Regions from separate parts of the Anoxybacillus sp. UARK-01 genome, predicted to be linked through region 1. Evidence: riboswitches for the same ligand, from Rfam matches in the RefSeq annotation. Region 1 holds a riboswitch; the other holds the start of a gene.
The links. Region 1 has a riboswitch for thiamine pyrophosphate ahead of thiC (phosphomethylpyrimidine synthase ThiC). Riboswitches for the same ligand answer to the same signal wherever they lie in the genome.
Positions count from the first base shown of each region.

Region 2: it holds a riboswitch for thiamine pyrophosphate, as region 1 does, so the genes downstream of both, tenA (thiaminase II) here and thiC (phosphomethylpyrimidine synthase ThiC) in region 1, are expected to answer to the same signal.

Region 1 is NZ_NASY01000013.1:3,134-6,846, forward strand. Features, by position in the region: gene B6A27_RS01310 (methyl-accepting chemotaxis protein) at 1-1,215, shown strand, start outside; TPP riboswitch at 1,281-1,395, shown strand; gene thiC (phosphomethylpyrimidine synthase ThiC) at 1,545-3,266, shown strand; gene B6A27_RS01320 ((2Fe-2S)-binding protein) at 3,401-3,713, opposite strand, start outside.
Region 2 is NZ_NASY01000031.1:62,324-66,036, reverse strand. Features, by position in the region: gene B6A27_RS04800 (ABC transporter ATP-binding protein) at 1-1,234, opposite strand, end outside; gene B6A27_RS04795 (ECF transporter S component) at 1,247-1,834, opposite strand; gene tenA (thiaminase II) at 1,803-2,516, opposite strand; TPP riboswitch at 2,620-2,727, opposite strand; gene B6A27_RS04785 (class I SAM-dependent rRNA methyltransferase) at 2,870-3,713, shown strand, end outside.

The sequences.
Region 1 (3,713 bases):
GTTATTCCTGGAGTGGTGCTAATTGCTCTAGCGGTATGCTTAGGAAACGGGATCAGCGGTTCCGCTTTTGGATGGACCATAGCAGGGACGGCATTATTTGGAATTGTTCTAGGTATTTTGTCAGCTACTTTGAATTATCGTCGTTTTGTTGCACCGATTGCGATCATTAATGACTATTTAGAAAAAATGACGGAAGGCGATTTATCTGTGCGAGTTCCTGTGGAGAGTGTCAAAGAACTGAGGCCGATCGCTCTTTGCATGAACGAAATGGCCAAAACATGGGGTGAGGTCATGGCGCATATGAAGCGCCATTCAGATGAGATGACGTTATTTGCCGAGCAGCTTTCCCATAATACGGAGCAAACAACAAAAGCGACGGAACAAATTGCAACAACCATGGAAAACATCGTATCTCACTCAGACCAACAAGCCAAGATGACAAAAGAAACGTCTTATTCCATGAATGAAATTTCCAGTTCCTTACTGCAAGTCGCTGCGAATACAGAACAGGTGACTACGAATGCAGGCGAAATGTTGATGAAAGCGGCAGCAGGAAAACAATCGATTGAAAAAATGGAAGAGCAAATGCGTTTTATTCATGAGCATGTCCAATTGCTCGGTCAAATCATTAAAGGATTAGGAGAACGTTCTACTGAAATCGGCCAAATCACGCAAGTCATCACAGGGATTTCTTCACAAACCAACTTGCTCGCATTAAATGCGGCAATCGAGGCAGCGCGGGCGGGAGAGCAAGGGAAGGGATTTGCCGTTGTCGCTGATGAAGTGAGAAAGCTGGCGGAGCAATCGGCACAATCCGCCCAGCAAATTACAAAATTAATTGATGACATTCAACAAGAAACCGATAAAGCCATTGGGTCAATGGATGTTGTTGCCGATGAAGTTTCTCAAGGGCTTCATGTCGTTCAAACAGCCGGACTTTCTTTTGAACAAATCCGGCAATCTATTAACGGGGTCAATGAACAAATTGAAGGAGTTTCAGTCGTGATTCGCCAAATGACGCAAAGCGCCCAGAACGTTGCTTCAGCCATTGAACATATGGCAGAAATCGTGGAGCAATCGTCAGCGGGCTCTAGCCATATTTCAGCAGCGACCCAAGAACAGATGGCTTCTATGGAAGAAATCGCTTCTTCTGCTTCTGCGCTGAATGAAATGGCTGGAGAAATGCAGAATCTATTAGGGAAATTTCGGGTATAGGAAAACATAAGAAAAATGTTTACATAAATGAATAAATATGCTAAACTTTCCCTAAAAGTAAATAATGGATCTACTAGGGGAGTCCAATAGCTTGGACTGAGAGAAGAACGCGCGAAAGTTCTTTGACCCTTTGAACCTGATCTGGGTTATGCCAGCGTAGGGAAGTAGATAGTGGGAGTATGGATTGTTGCATATACTTTGCGCTATTTGTTGATTCCATCGGGTTCTCTTTTTGGAGAACCCGATTTTTGCTTTTTCCCCACCGTCTTTTTTTCGTACGTTTTGGTGTAGCCCTTAGATCGAATGAAACAAAAAGGAGGAAGGGTTGCATGCAAAACGTTTTATCTTCTATGCCGTTTCCAGCCAGTAAAAAAGTGTATGTAGAAGGATCGTGTCCTGATATTCGCGTTCCTATGCGTGAAATTACGCTAAGCCCAACCAAGACGGAAGCCGGAGAGTCTAAAAACGATCCGATCTGTGTATATGACACAAGCGGACCGTATACCGACACGGAATTTCAAGCGGATATTTACCGCGGGCTTCCTGAACTGCGCAAGCGTTGGATTTTAGAAAGAGACGATGTCGAGGAATATGAAGGACGGCCCGTGCGTCCAGAGGACAACGGTCTCTCAAAAGGAAAGGAATCGAACGTCTATCTTCCCTTTAAGCGGACGCCGCTACGTGCCAAAAATGGCAAGGCAGTCACACAAATGCATTATGCGAAACGCGGGATCATTACTCCGGAGATGGAATTTGTCGCTATTCGGGAGCAGATGGATCCGGAGCTGGTCCGTCAAGAGATCGCGGCCGGGCGGGCGATTATCCCAGCCAACATCAACCATCCGGAAAGTGAACCAATGATTATTGGGAGACGTTTTCATGTCAAAATTAACGCTAATATCGGCAATTCAGCCGTCACTTCATCAATTGATGAAGAAGTGGAGAAAATGCTCTGGGCTGTCCGCTGGGGAGCAGATACGATCATGGATTTATCAACAGGAAAGCAGATTCATACGACGAGAGAGTTTATTATTCGCAATTCCCCTGTTCCAGTTGGGACGGTTCCGATCTATCAAGCGTTGGAAAAGGTGAATGGAATAGTTGAAGATTTATCGTGGGAAGTTTATCGCGATACACTGATTGAGCAGGCTGAACAAGGAGTTGACTATTTTACGATTCACGCTGGGGTATTGCTTCGTTATATACCGTTGACCATTGGAAGAACAACAGGAATTGTGTCGCGCGGTGGCTCGATTATGGCGCAATGGTGTTTGGCCCATCATCAGGAAAATTTCTTATACACTCATTTTGAGGAAATTTGCGAAATTTTAAAGTCCTATGATATCGCCATATCGTTAGGAGACGGTTTGCGGCCTGGATCGATTGCCGATGCGAATGATGAAGCGCAATTTGCAGAATTAGAGACGCTTGGCGAGCTCACTCAAATAGCATGGAAGCATGATGTCCAAGTGATGATTGAAGGGCCTGGGCATGTGCCGATGGATAAAATCAAAGAAAATGTCGACAGGCAGATGGAGATTTGCCATGGTGCGCCATTTTATACGCTTGGTCCGCTGACGACGGATATCGCCCCGGGATATGACCATATTACATCAGCGATCGGTGCGGCAATGATCGGCTGGTATGGAACCGCGATGCTTTGTTATGTGACGCCGAAAGAGCATTTAGGATTGCCGAATAAGGAGGATGTGCGCCAAGGAGTGATTGCTTATAAAATTGCGGCGCATGCTGCTGACTTAGCGAAAGGGCATCCAGGGGCGCAAATGCGGGATGATGCGCTGTCGAAAGCGCGCTTTGAGTTTCGTTGGAACGACCAATTCCATCTCTCGCTGGACCCGGAACGGGCTAGGGAACATCACGATGAGACACTCCCGGCGGAAGGGGCGAAGGTGGCTCATTTTTGTTCCATGTGCGGTCCCAAATTTTGTTCGATGAAAATTTCCCATGATTTGCAAAAAAGCATAAAAGAGGACGGGATGAAGCGAAAAGCGAAGGAGTTTGTTGAAACCGGTTCGAGACTTTATCAATGATCAAGCTCAATAGGGACATGGATTTGTCTTGCTGACGGATCACGGGGTGCGTATGAAGCAAATAAGAAAGAGCATCTGGTTCATTCGCAGAAAAGCCTTTCCCGGCCAATATGGCGGGAAAGGCTAAAAAGTAATCAGTCTTTGCTTGCTTGCTTTTCTGCGAGCACAGATTTGACCGCTTGCTCGATTTCAAAGTAGCTGGTGCAACGGCAAACATTGGATTCAAGCCATTTTTCAATGATTGGGTCCGAGGCGTTCGGCGTACTTTCAACAAGAGCATGGGCGTTCATAATAAAACCGGACGTGCAATATCCGCATTGAAAGGCGAAATGTTCGACAAATGCTTGTTGGATAGGGGTATCGCGCAATCCCTCAATGGTTGTAACGGATTTTCCAATGGCTTCAATGGCTAGTATCATGCACGATTTAATCGGAGTTTTAGCCATC
Region 2 (3,713 bases), on a different contig from region 1:
ATAAAAACACTTTTTGGCCGCCAATGATGGAGGCCGCAACACTCAAGCGACGCTTCTGCCCCATAGACAGCTGATAGGGGTGCTGATCTCGTTGTTTTTCCAAGTGAAAGGCCGCCAACAGCTGTTCAACCTTTCTAGAAATTTCTTCTTCCGTGCGCTTTTCTAAGCGAAGAGAATAAGCCATCTCTTCCCAGACGGAATGGGTCACAAACTGAAACTCTGGGTTTTGGAAAACAAAAGCCATATGGCGAGCGATTTGTTTCGTTTTTTGCAGCTGTTTGCCATAGAGTTCATATGTGCCCTCGGTTGGAATCAACTTCATGAGCGCATGCAGCAGCGTGCTTTTGCCCGCTCCGTTTTTCCCCGTTACCGCAATCCACTCTCCTTCGCAGACACTTGCTTGGTCGATGTGAATTTTGGCTTCTTTTTTGCGATATCCTTTCATTTCTTTTAGATAAATGATTTCATGATCTGATGCAGAAGCTGGCTGTTCATTTCTCCGCTTTTTCCTATAATCCTCCCAAACTCCCGGATACCAAATTCCTTGTGAAGCAATCACAGATTTATAGGTTTGAAAGATCGAAGCCGCATCGCCGTCCGCGATCATGTCTCCGCTTTCATTAAATAAAATGATGCGGTCCACGAAATCCAGCACATGTTCAATTTTATGTTCGACGACAATCACCGTTTTATCATGAGCAATTTGTTTTACCGTCTTCCAAATTTCTGCGGTTCCCTCTTCATCAATCATCGCTGTCGGCTCATCAAGAAACAGTACATCAGGCTCAAGCGCAAGAACCGAAGCAAGCGCCAGACGTTGCTTCATTCCTCCCGATAGCTCATGAATATTTGTATGTGGCTGGATTGATAATCCAACCATTTGCAGCAATTCACAAATGCGATCATCCATTTGTTCACGGGGCACCCTGATATTTTCTAACGCAAAAGCAATTTCTTCATCCGCAAACGGCATGCAAAATTGCGAATCAGGATCTTGAAACACATATCCCCAGTTATCAGGCACCTGAATATGTTTCGCCTTCATAGGAATGTCCACTGAATGCGGAATTAATCCGCAAAGCACTTGCAACAGCGTCGATTTGCCGCATCCAGATGGACCTAACAGCAATACTTTCTCCCCTCTTGAAAAAGAAACTGACAAGTCTTTAAACAGCAAGCCTTCTTTTCCGGGGAATTTGAGCCGCAGCTGGTCAACAAAAGCTACGAGTTCCATTTTCTTCACCCTTTAACGGTCTAGCTGATCATAATCTTCTTTTGATGCGGAACGAACCATTTGCGTCACTCCAGTGGCTTCAAGTGCTTTCACTAAAGAGGAAGCAAACACGCCGGAAATTAAAATCGCGCCAACAAACCGTGCAACAAAGAACAATGTTAAATTCCATGGAGCCAGCGCTTCAATGTATCCTTTATAATAGTCCATAATTAACGAACCAATGGTTGAGCCAATCGCCGCAAGCGACACAACAAACACATCAAATCGCTTATAGCGGAACGCAGCGAAAGCAAGCTCTGCAAACAATCCTTGTACGACACCGTAAATCAATACTTCAAGTCCCCACTCAGAGCCGGTCACAAATTCGCTTGATGAAGCAGCAATTTCCGCCAAAAGGGCAATACCAGGCTTGCGAATAATTAAAAAGGCAACAGTAGCGGCAATGAACCACATTCCATAAATGAGTTGATCAAGATGGAAGCCAAACGGCTTAACAAAATAGTAGAATGGTCCCCATAGCTTATACACAATTCCAAATACAATGGAAATGACAATTGTAATTAAAATATCAGCTAATTTCAATCCCTTGGTTGTCTGCATCCTTTACTTTCTCCTTTCCTTGAATTGGCCATGTTTCTAAACGGTACGCCATTTCCCAAAATGAATATTCGTATTGGCTGCTAATGATAAAATGCTGTTCCATTCGCTTGCGATCCGCTTCCGACACGTTTTCTGCTACCGTATCTAATCGCTGAATTTGTTCTTCCACTAACTGACGGAACCATTCCGATCCATAAGCGGCAATCCATTCTTGATAAATCGGCTCCTGCGGCGTACAATGCTTTAATCTCTCACCAATTTCGTAATAAAGCCAATAGCATGGTAAAATAGCAGCAATCACATCGCCTAAATGACCTTCATACGCTGCCCTGTACAAATGAGAAGTATAGGCGTAAGCCGTCGGTGCCGGAACGAACGAAGCTTTTTCCTCCTCCGTGATTCCGAGCTGCTTTGCAAACTTCTCATGCAAAGATAGTTCCGCTTGCTGAGTATTTTGCGCATGATGCGCCATCCGCGCTGTTGTTGCCAAATCAAACGCTCGTGCAGCTCCAAGCGCTTGTACTCTAGCAAAATGGCTTAAATAATAGGAATCTTGCAAAACATAATAACGAAAGCACGCCAGGTCGAGCGCTCCCTCACCAAGCTCCTTGACGAATGGATGATGAAAGCTTGCCTCCCAAATAGCGTCTACCTTTTGACGCAATAACTGTGAAAATGACATGTCAATCCCTCCTTCATTTGGAAACATATCCATGCTTGAATCAATAAAAAACCACTTTCTTTCGCGAGCGCAAAGAAAGTGGTTTACAAACATTTATAAAGCCAGTACGCCACTTCCACTTCCCTACGCTGGCATAATCCAGATCAGGTTCTAAGGGTCTCAAAGGCACACTTTGATCTCAGCCTATCTAAAGGCCCCCCTAGTGGATGATTAGAAGCATGGATATAAAGTTATTTAAATTTATCATATCACTGTTCGTATGATTGTCAAGTCTCCCCTCCTATCATTGCTTCCTGATCGGCAATTCTGTATGATAGAGAAGGCAAATAACTTAATTTAATGGAGTGAAGAATGTGGCAAACGTTTTTTTGAAGCGAAAGCGCAAAAAGCGGCTGGAGCAAGGCCATCCTTGGATTTTTCAAAGTGAAGTAGACTACATTGAAGGTGATTTTGAACCAGGCGATTTTGTGAACGTCTATAACCATCAGCATTACTTTCTCGCAAAGGGGTATATTAATCCTCGCTCACAAATGATTGTGCGCGTCTTAACTCACCATGCAGACGAAGAATTGAACGAAACATTTTTCATGGAAAGGATTCGTCAAGCATGGGCATATCGGGAACGAATGATTCCAGGTGTCCGTTCTTGTCGCGCCATTTATGGTGAAGCCGATTTTTTGCCGGGGCTTATTGTCGATAAATACGAAGATGTACTTGTTGTGCAAATTCTTTCCCTTGGAATGGAAAAGCGAAAAGACTGGATTTTAAAAGGCTTGCTTGAAGTATTTCAACCAAAAGCGATTTATTTGCGCAATGATGTATATGTCCGCGAACTGGAAGGGCTTGAGCAAGAAAAAGGATTTTGGTACGGCACATGCGATACAGAAGTGATCATTGAAGAAAACGGGGTAAAATACATCGTTGATATTGAAAACGGGCAAAAAACAGGGTTTTTCTTTGACCAACGGCAAAACCGCGCCGCCATTCGCCCGCTCATCGACACGGATACAACCGTTTTGGATTGTTTCACCCATACAGGCTCGTTTATGCTCAATGCTTGTTTATACGGAGCAAAGCATGTCACCGCTGTCGATATTTCCGATCACGCGATTGAGACAGCGAAACGAAACGCAGCACTAAACGGTTTTACGAACGTTGATTTCGTTGTCGCCAATGCGTTCGATTATTTGCGAGAGG